DNA from 2 places in the Streptomyces sp. NPDC049813 genome. Region 2 is predicted to be linked to the other one. Evidence: riboswitches for the same ligand, from Rfam matches in the RefSeq annotation. Region 2 holds a riboswitch; the other holds the start of a gene.
The links. A riboswitch is a leader RNA that binds a small molecule or an ion and turns the genes downstream of it on or off. The one in region 2 is predicted to bind S-adenosylmethionine.
Positions count from the first base shown of each region.

Region 1: it holds a riboswitch for S-adenosylmethionine, as region 2 does, so the genes downstream of both, thrC (threonine synthase) here and ACIBW6_RS24185 (aminotransferase class V-fold PLP-dependent enzyme) in region 2, are expected to answer to the same signal.

Region 1 is NZ_JBITLI010000002.1:618,240-622,835, reverse strand. Features, by position in the region: gene ACIBW6_RS06910 (hypothetical protein) at 1-438, opposite strand, end outside; gene ACIBW6_RS06905 (glucosyl-3-phosphoglycerate synthase) at 478-1,425, opposite strand; SAM riboswitch class I at 1,626-1,780, shown strand; gene thrC (threonine synthase) at 1,799-3,106, shown strand; gene ACIBW6_RS06895 (ubiquitin-like small modifier protein 1) at 3,199-3,474, shown strand; gene ACIBW6_RS06890 (cold-shock protein) at 3,907-4,113, shown strand; gene groL (chaperonin GroEL) at 4,451-4,596, shown strand, end outside.
Region 2 is NZ_JBITLI010000012.1:173,324-177,919, forward strand. Features, by position in the region: gene ACIBW6_RS24175 (cytochrome bc complex cytochrome b subunit) at 1-730, shown strand, start outside; gene trpD (anthranilate phosphoribosyltransferase) at 867-1,931, shown strand; SAM riboswitch class IV at 2,028-2,145, shown strand; gene ACIBW6_RS24185 (aminotransferase class V-fold PLP-dependent enzyme) at 2,333-3,697, shown strand; gene ACIBW6_RS24190 (Lrp/AsnC ligand binding domain-containing protein) at 3,792-4,073, opposite strand; gene ACIBW6_RS24195 (rhomboid family intramembrane serine protease) at 4,070-4,596, opposite strand, start outside.

The sequences.
Region 1 (4,596 bases), on a different contig from region 2:
GGTGGCGGGGCCCGCGGTGTCGCACCGGGCGATCTGGTTGCGGCCGAGCTTGTACGTGCCGTCGTTGCCGCCCCAGAAGAGCCGGGCGTGGGCGACGGTGGCGCCGGGCGGGACCGTCACCCGCCCGGTGGAGGAGTTCAGGACCGCCGTGCCGAGGCCGGCGGTGTCCGCGTACTCCATGGCGAACTGGTTGTTGTTCTCCGAGGTCCGCCCGGCCTGCGCGCCCGCGCAGCGCGCCGCCGCGGACCGGGGCGCGGACGGGCACCGCAGGACGGTGTTGCCGAGCGTCAGGAAGTCCCCGTAGAGGGCCTCCTCGTAGCGCTTGGCGAACGGTTGCACGACGACGGCGGAGGCGGGCGGCGCCGTGGCGAGGAGGGACGCGACGGCCGTCGTCACCGCGGCGAGCACCGCGGGGCCTCTGAGATGTCTGAGCCACATAAAGGGGCAATGTAGGCACAAAACCTGATCAGCCCAGGATTACGCCACGCGACGCTCCGCGTACTCACCGATCTCGGTCATCGGCGGCCGCTCCTCGGTGTCCACCGGGTACGTCCGCGGTTCGAAGCCGTGCGCGCCCCGCTCGAACTGGGTCAGCTCCGGGCGCACCAGGTGTCCGCGGGCCAGCCGCAGCTGCGCGGTGCGGTAGATCGCGGCGGCCATCCGGCCCAGCGCCGGTCCGTCCTGGTAACGGTGGCGGCGCACCCCCACGTCGACCTGGGCGAGCGCCTCCAGGCCCACGGTGTGCAGCGCGTCCACCAGCAGCCCGAGCTCGACGCCGTAGCCGACGGGGAACGGCAGCCGCTCCAGGAGCGAGCGGCGCGCCGCGTACTCGCCGCCGAGCGGCTGGACGAACCCGGCCAGGCGTGGCCAGTGCAGATTGAGGACCGGGCGGGCCATCAGCTCGGTGACCCGGCCGCCCTGGCCGCCGGTGTCGCCGAGCGGCCGGTCGTACATGGCCTTCACGAAGCTGACGGCCGGGTCGGTCAGGAGCGGGCCGACGATCCCGGAGACGAAGTCCGCGGAGAACTCCTTCAGGTCCGCGTCCACGAAGCAGACGATGTCGCCGCGGGTGGCGTACAGCGAGCGCCACAGCACCTCGCCCTTGCCGGGCCGCGCGGGGATGCGCGGCAGGATCGCGTCCCGGTGCACGACGCGCGCCCCGGCCGCCGCGGCCACCTCGGAGGTGCGGTCCGTGGAGCCGGAGTCCACGACGACCAGCTCGTCGACGAGCGGCACCGCCGCCGTCATCAGCTCGCGCCGGATCGTGGCGACGATCGCGCCGACCGTCTCCTGCTCGTCGAGCGCGGGCAGCACCACGCTCACTGTCTGCCCGGTGGCGCGCTTCGCGGCGAGCAGATGGTGCGGCGGCCGGTCGGCCACGGACCAGGAGCGCCGTTCCAGCCAGCGCTCGACTTCTTCCAGCACGGTCTGCGGCTCCTTGACGGCGGGGGGTGGTGCGGGTGGTGGGGGCGGGCGCGAAGGCCGGTGAGAGGGCCGGTGTGATCCATCTCGCGGTTCGGACGACTATCTCAAGGGTGCGGGCCTTCGGTTACAGTCTTGAACAAGGCCGGTGACCATCGCATGCCGGGGTCGCCGCCACTCAACCGCTCCACATAATCGAATACCGCTCATCCAGAGGGGCAGAGGGATACGGCCCGTTGAAGCCCCGGCAACCCTCCAGCCGGTCTCGTCCGCACACGCCAGTGCGCCCGCGAGGCTCCCGGCTAGGGAAGGTGCCAAATCCGTCTCGTGGCGAGATGCGCCGCGAGGAAGATGAGGAGAAAGGGCCTCGCCTCTCATGGCTGTACAGACCGTCGCCACCGCAACCGCCGCTTCCCCCGCGGGCACCGTCGACCTCGGGCCCGCCTCCGGCCTCTCCTGCCGGGAGTGCGGCACCACCTTCGAGCTCGGCCCGATCTTCGCCTGCGCCGAGTGTTTCGGTCCCCTGGAAGTCGCCTACGACCTGCCCACCGGTGACCCCGAGGCGCTGCGCAAGCAGATCGAGGCGGGCCCGGCCAACGTGTGGCGCTACGCCCCGCTGCTGCCCGTCCCGGCCGACGTCGCCGAGAAGCCGAACCTGAACCCGGGCTGGACCAAGCTCGTCAAGGCCGACAACCTCGCCCGTGAACTCGGGGTCGAGCAGGGGAAGTTGTTCGTCAAGGACGACTCCGGCAACCCGACGCACTCCTTCAAGGACCGCGTCGTCGCGCAGGCCATCGAGGCCGCGCGCGCCTTCGGCTTCACCACCCTGTCCTGCTCCTCCACGGGGAACCTGGCGGGTGCGGTCGGCGCCGCCGCCGCGCGGGCCGGCTTCCGTTCGTGCGTGTTCATCCCGCACGACCTGGAGCAGGGCAAGGTCGTCATGGCCGGTGTCTACGGCGGTGACCTCGTCGCCATCGAGGGCAACTACGACGACGTGAACCGCTTCTGCTCCGAGCTGATCGGCGACCCGCTCGGCGAGGGCTGGGGCTTCGTCAACGTGAACCTGCGCCCGTACTACGGCGAGGGCTCCAAGACGCTGGCCTACGAGATCTGCGAGCAGCTCGGCTGGCGGCTGCCGGACCAGCTGGTCATCCCGATCGCGTCCGGCTCGCAGTTCACGAAGATCGACAAGGGGCTCCAGGAGCTGATCAAGCTCGGCCTCGTCGAGGACAAGCCGTACAAGCTGTTCGGCGCCCAGGCCGAGGGCTGCTCGCCGGTCTCGGTGGCGTACAAGGCCGGGACGGACGTGGTGCGGCCGCAGAAGCCGGACACCATCGCCAAGTCGCTGGCCATCGGCAACCCGGCCGACGGCCCGTACGTGCTCGACATCGCGCGCCGGACCGGCGGCGCGGTGGAGGACGTGAACGACGAGCAGGTCGTCGACGCCATCAGGCTGCTCGCGCAGACGGAGGGCATCTTCGCCGAGACGGCGGGCGGGGTGACGCTCGGTGTCACCAAGAAGCTCATCGAGGCGGGGCTGATCGATCCGTCGCTCACCACGGTCGTGCTGAACACGGGTGACGGGCTGAAGACGCTCGACGCCGTCGCTGAGTCCTCGCAGGCCACCGCCACGATTCGGCCTTCGCTGGAGGCGTTCCGGGCCGCGGGGCTCGCCGCCGAGTAAGTTCCCCACCCCGCCCCTTCCCGAAACCGGGGGCTCTGCCCCCGGACCCCCGCTCCTCAAACGCCGGAGGGGCTGACAGTCGAGGTGAATTCATGAGCGTCAACGTCCGCATCCCCACCATCCTGCGCACCTACACCGGCGGGCAGGCCGAGGTGAGCGCCGAGGGGGCCACGCTCTCCGACGTCCTCGCCGACCTGGAGAAGAACCACACCGGGATCGCCGCGCGCGTCCTGGACGACCAGGGCAAGCTGCGCCGGTTCGTGAACGTCTACGTCAACGACGACGACGTCCGCTTCGAGCAGGGCCTGCAGACCGCCACGCCCGACGGCGCCGGCGTCTCGATCATTCCGGCCGTGGCCGGCGGATGATCGTCGTCCGCTTTACTGCGCGTCACTGAAATTGCCCCCTCCGCGAGAGAAGCGGAGGGGGCAATTCTGCATGGTTGAGCGGGGTACAGTTGGGGAAGCCGCTTCTTTTCCGTATGTGGTGCATGACGGGCGCATATGAGTTCTCGCGCGAGCCGCGACGAGAAGCAGCCAAACTGCCCGGCCCATTCGGGCCCTTTATGGCATTTACGCGGCCCGACTTGCCCCGGGTTCCGGTGGGTCGCCCCGGTTCCGCCGGTCCACGCTGCCCAGAATTCTCGTCCGATTGACCTGTTGCAGACGGCAGTTGGGCAGATACATTCAGCCGCGGTCGACGCGTTCCGGCGCACACCCCCACCCATTGGGGAGGGTGAGGTCTGACCCGGATCCGCGAAGTGCGGGTCTGTGCAAGGGCCAGTAATAGGGGAGTTAGGCATGGCTCAGGGCACCGTCAAGTGGTTCAACGCGGAGAAGGGGTACGGCTTCATCGCGGTCGACGGTGGTGCGGATGTGTTCGTCCACTACAGCGCGATTCAGATGGACGGCTACCGCACCCTCGAAGAGGGTCAGCGAGTGGAATTCGAGATCTCGCAGGGCCAGAAGGGGCCGCAGGCCGACATGGTCCGCCTGGCCGCCGGCTGACGCGCGTCGCGACTGACAGCAGGCTTGGTACGGCACGCAGGGTCCGTGTCCCCACCGGGGGCGCGGGCCCTTCGTGCTGCTCGCGCCGGTCCCAGGGCTCCCGCGCGCGCCCCCTCGGGCGCCCCTGGCTTCGCGGGAGCACCTTGCACTCGCCGGGGTCGAGTGCTAATCATTGGGCTTAGCACTCTCCGCGTGAGAGTGACAGAACTTGGATCGGGTCGGTGAGGCCCGCAGGCCGGGTGGGGCAAGGAACCACAAGGGCTGCAGGCCGTCCGTCGCGGGCACCAGCACGGTCCGTTTGCTTGCTTTTCCACCCCGTCCGGGAGGACCACTTCACATGGCCAAGATCATCGCGTTCGACGAGGAGGCACGGCGCGGCCTCGAGCGCGGCATGAACCAGCTCGCCGACGCCGTCAAGGTGACCCTGGGCCCCAAGGGTCGCAACGTCGTCCTCGAGAAGAAGTGGGGCGCCCCCACGATCAC
Region 2 (4,596 bases):
CTCCACCGGCGCGCAGCCCGACTGGTACATGGGCTTCTCCGAGGGCCTGATCCGTACGATGCCGGGCTGGGAGATCAACCTCTGGGGCCACACGCTGGTCCTGGGCGTCTTCGTGCCGCTGGTGATCTTCCCGCTGGTCCTGGTCGCGATCGCGGTCTACCCGTTCATCGAGTCCTGGGTCACCGGCGACAAGCGCGAGCACCACATCCTGGACCGCCCGCGCAACGTGCCGACGCGTACCGCGTTCGGTGCCGCGTGGATCTCCTGGTACTTCGTCCTGCTCGTCGGTGGTGGCAACGACCTCTGGGCCACGCACTTCCACCTGTCGATCAACGCGATCACCTGGTTCGTCCGGGTCGGCTTCTTCGTCGTGCCGGTCCTCGTCTTCATCGCCACCAAGCGGATCTGCCTCGGCCTCCAGCGCCGGGACAAGGACAAGGTGCTGCACGGACGCGAGTCCGGCATCATCAAGCGTCTGCCGCACGGTGAGTTCATCGAGGTCCACGAGCCGCTCGGCGCCGAGGCGCTGCACACGCTCACCGCGCACGAGCAGTACAAGCCCGTCGAGATCGGCCCCTCGGTCGACGAGAACGGCGTCGAGCGCAAGACGTCGCGCCTGCAGAAGACGCGCGCCAAGCTCTCGAAGGGCTTCTACGGGGAGAACAACCAGATCCCCAAGCCCACCGCCGAGGAGTACAAGGAGATCACCAGCGGCCACGGCCACCACTGATCCCTGAACTGTCCGCCACGGCAGGAGCCCTCGTCCAGGCACTGGACGGGGGCTCTTTGCCGTCCGCGGCGCTGGATAAGGTGGGTGGCGATCCGGGTGGGCGATCCGACCCCCATGACACCGAGCAGGAGCGGCCATGAGCGCTTTGAACCCCGCTGGAGGCGACACCGCGGCGGTCCGTTCCTGGCCCACCGTGCTGAACGGCCTGCTGGAGGGGCGGGACCAGAGCGCCGACGACACCGCGTGGGCGATGGACCGCATCATGACCGGCGAGGCGACCGACGCCCAGATCGCCGCCTTCGTGGTCGCCCTGCGCGCCAAGGGCGAGACCGTCCAGGAGATCACCGGCCTGGTCCGCGGGATGTACGAGCACGCCAACACCATCGAGGTGCCCGGCGCGACCGTCGACATCGTCGGGACGGGCGGGGACGGCGCCAAGACCGTCAACATCTCCACCATGTCCGCCATCGTCATCGCGGGGGCGGGCGCCAAGGTCGTCAAGCACGGCAACCGCGCCGCCTCCTCCGCCTCCGGCTCATCGGACGTCCTGGAGAAGCTGGGCGTCAACCTCGACCTGCCGCCCGCCCGCGTCCCCCAGGTCGCGGAGGAGGCGGGGATCACCTTCTGCTTCGCGATCAAGTTCCACCCGGCCCTGCGGTACGCGGGTGCGGCCCGCGGCCAGATCGGCATCCGCACCGTCTTCAACCTGCTCGGCCCGCTGACCAACCCGGCCCGGGTACGGGCGCAGGCGGTCGGGGTCGCCGACCCGCGGATGGCGCCCGTGGTGGCCGGCGTCTTCGCGGAGCGCGGGAACTCCTCGCTGGTCTTCCGGGGCGACGACGGGCTCGACGAGCTGACCATCACCGGCACCTCCCGGGTCTGGGTCGTGCGCGACGGCTCGGTGCGCGAGGAGGTCTTCGATCCCCGGGAGGTGGGCATCGAGACCGTCGGGATCGAGGCGCTGCGCGGCGGGGACCCGTCGTTCAACGCCGAGGTCGCCCGGCGGCTGCTCGACGGGGAGCGGGGCCCGGTCCGCGACGCCGTCCTGCTGAACTCGGCCGCCGCGCTCGTCGCCGTCCGCCCCGGGCCCGGGGCGCTGGCCGACCAGATCCGGGCCGGGATGGACCGGGCCGCCGAGTCGATCGACTCCGGCGCGGCCAAGGCGGCCCTGGAGCGCTGGGTGGCCGCCAGCAACCGCTGACCGCTCGCGCGGTGTGACGCAGGGCGCGGTCCGGATGTCTCAGGAACTGGACCGCGCCCTTGCCGTATCCGCAAGGTGTGGCAGGATTCTCTCCAAGGTCATGAGTGACAGCGATCGAGGCCCCAGCCCGCTGTCCGGCAACCCTCCGTCCGTGGCGGGGTGCCCTGGGTGAAGACCAGGCCGTACGCAGCAAGGCGTATGGCAAGCGCGGACCCCTCGCAACCCTGGGGTCCTGGTCCTCAAGGGAGCAGTCTCGTGAGCAAGCGAATGCGATAGGGCGTCTCGGCCCCGCCTCCGCCTACCCGTTTCCTCTTCTCTCCCATGCCGTCGAGCCCTGTTCCGCACTGCTCGGACGTGGTTCCGGCATGGTCGATTCGCTTACCTCGCCAGGGAGTTCAGCCATGTCCGTTTCCGTCGAAGCCGCCGCCTGTACCCGGACCGCCGCCCCGCTGCCGGTGCTCGGCCGCGACGTGACCGTGCCGCTCGTCACCGGCGGCGAGGTCACCTACGCCGCCCTCGACTACGCCGCCAGCGCACCGGCCCTCCAGCGGGTGTGGGACGACGTCGCCGCCTACGCGCCCTACTACGGCAGCGTCCACCGCGGAGCCGGGTACCTCTCGCAGCTGTCGACCGACCTGTTCGAGACCTCCCGGGCCACCGTCGCCGCGTTCCTCGGCTGCCGCGCGGACGACCAGCTCGTCTTCACCCGCTCCACCACCGACTCGCTCAACCTGCTCGCCGCCGCGCTCCCCGCCGGCTGCCAGGTCTTCGTCTTCGAGACCGAGCACCACGCGTCCCTGCTGCCCTGGCGCGACGCCGAGGTGACGTACCTGAACGCGCCCCGCACCCCCGCCGAGGCCGTCGCCACCCTGGAGCGGGCCCTCGCCGGCCGCGACCCCCACGGGCCCGCCCTCGTCTGCGTCACCGGCGCCTCGAACGTCACCGGCGAGCTGTGGCCGGTGCGGGAGCTGGCGGCCGCCGCGCACGCGCACGGCGCCCGCATCGTGCTCGACGCCGCGCAGCTCGCCCCCCACCACCCGGTCTCCGTGCAGGAACTGGACGTGGACTGGATCGCCTTCTCCGGGCACAAGCTGTACGCGCCCTTCGGGTCCGGGGTGCTCGCCGGCCGCGCCGACTGGCTGCGCGCCGCCGAGCCCTACCTCGCCGGTGGCGGCGCCTCCCGCAAGGTCGCCCGCCGCGCCGACGGCGGGGTGGACGTGGAGTGGCACGACAGCGCCGCCCGGCACGAGGCCGGTTCGCCGAACGTCATCGGCGTCTACTCCATCGCCTCCGCCTGCAAGGCCCTCACCGAGGCGGGCTTCGACGCCCTCGTCGCCCGCGAGCAGCACCTGATCCGCACGGTGCGCGCGGGCCTCGCCGAGGTGCCCGAGGTCAAGGTGCTCTCCCTGTTCGGGGACGACGCCCCGCGTGTCGGCGTCCTGTCGTTCGTCGTCGAGGGCTGGAACTCCTCGCACTTCGCCGCCGCGCTCTCCGCCGAGTACGGCATCGGCGTGCGGGACGGCCTGTTCTGCGCCCACCCGCTGGTGCGGACGCTGCTCGGCTCCGACCCCGGCACCCAGGGCGAGTGCGGGGCGCCCGAGGCGGCGCCGGGGGAGAAGTCGCTGAACGCGATCCGGGTGAGCTTCGGGGCGGGGACGCCCGACGAGCACGTCGAGCGGTTCGTCGGGGCCGTGAAGGAACTGGTCCGGCACGGCGCCAAGTGGACCTACCGCACCGAAGAAGGCCGCTGCGTCCCGGCCCCGTAAGGGGCGCGGGGGGCGGGGGGGGGCGCCCCCCCCCCCCCCCCCCCGGGGGGGGGGGGGGGGGGGGGGGGCCCTGCCCCCCGCGCCCCTGGCGGGGCTAGCCATCCAGGCCGATGGAGAAGGCGGCCTCCAGGTCATGCTGGGAGTACGTGCGGAAGGCGACATGCGTGTCGGTGCCCTCGACCCCCTGGATCTTGCTGATCCGCCCGGGAATGACATCCGCGAGATCGTCATGCCGGGCCACCCGGACCATGGCGATCAAGTCATACGTACCGGTGACGGAGAAGACCTCGCTGACGCTGTCGAGCGCCGCGATCGACTCCGCGATCTCGGGGATCCGGTCCACGCTGGTCTTGATGAGCACGATCGCGGTGATCACGGCTGGCTGTCTCCCTCGGTGGCCGTGGCTGGGGCTGCCCTCACCTTAGCCCGGGACCTGTACCGCACCCACGCCCACAGGAACCCGACCGAGAAGCCGACCAGGTGCGCGAGGTAGGCGACCCCGGGCCCCTGGCTGTCCTGGCCGGCCGCCGCCCATTGCAGCGCCACCCAGAACGGCAGCACCACCCAGGCGGGGAAGCGCAGCGGCAGGAAGAGGAGGAAGGGGAAGACGCTCGTCACCCGCGCGTCGGGGAAGAGGTAGAGGAACGCGCCGAGCACCGCCGAGATCGCTCCCGAGGCGCCGACCAGGGTCTGTTCGGAGCCGGCGTGGGCGATCGCGTAGCCGAGGAGCGCCAGGTACCCGCTGATCAGATAGAAGAGCGCGTACGCCAGGTGCCCCATGCGTTCCTCGACCATCGCCCCGAAGACGTACAGGAAGAGCATGTTGCCGAGCAGGTGGATCCAGCTGCCGTGCACGAACAGGGCTGTGGCCGGGGTGAGGGCGGCGCGGGGGGATCCGG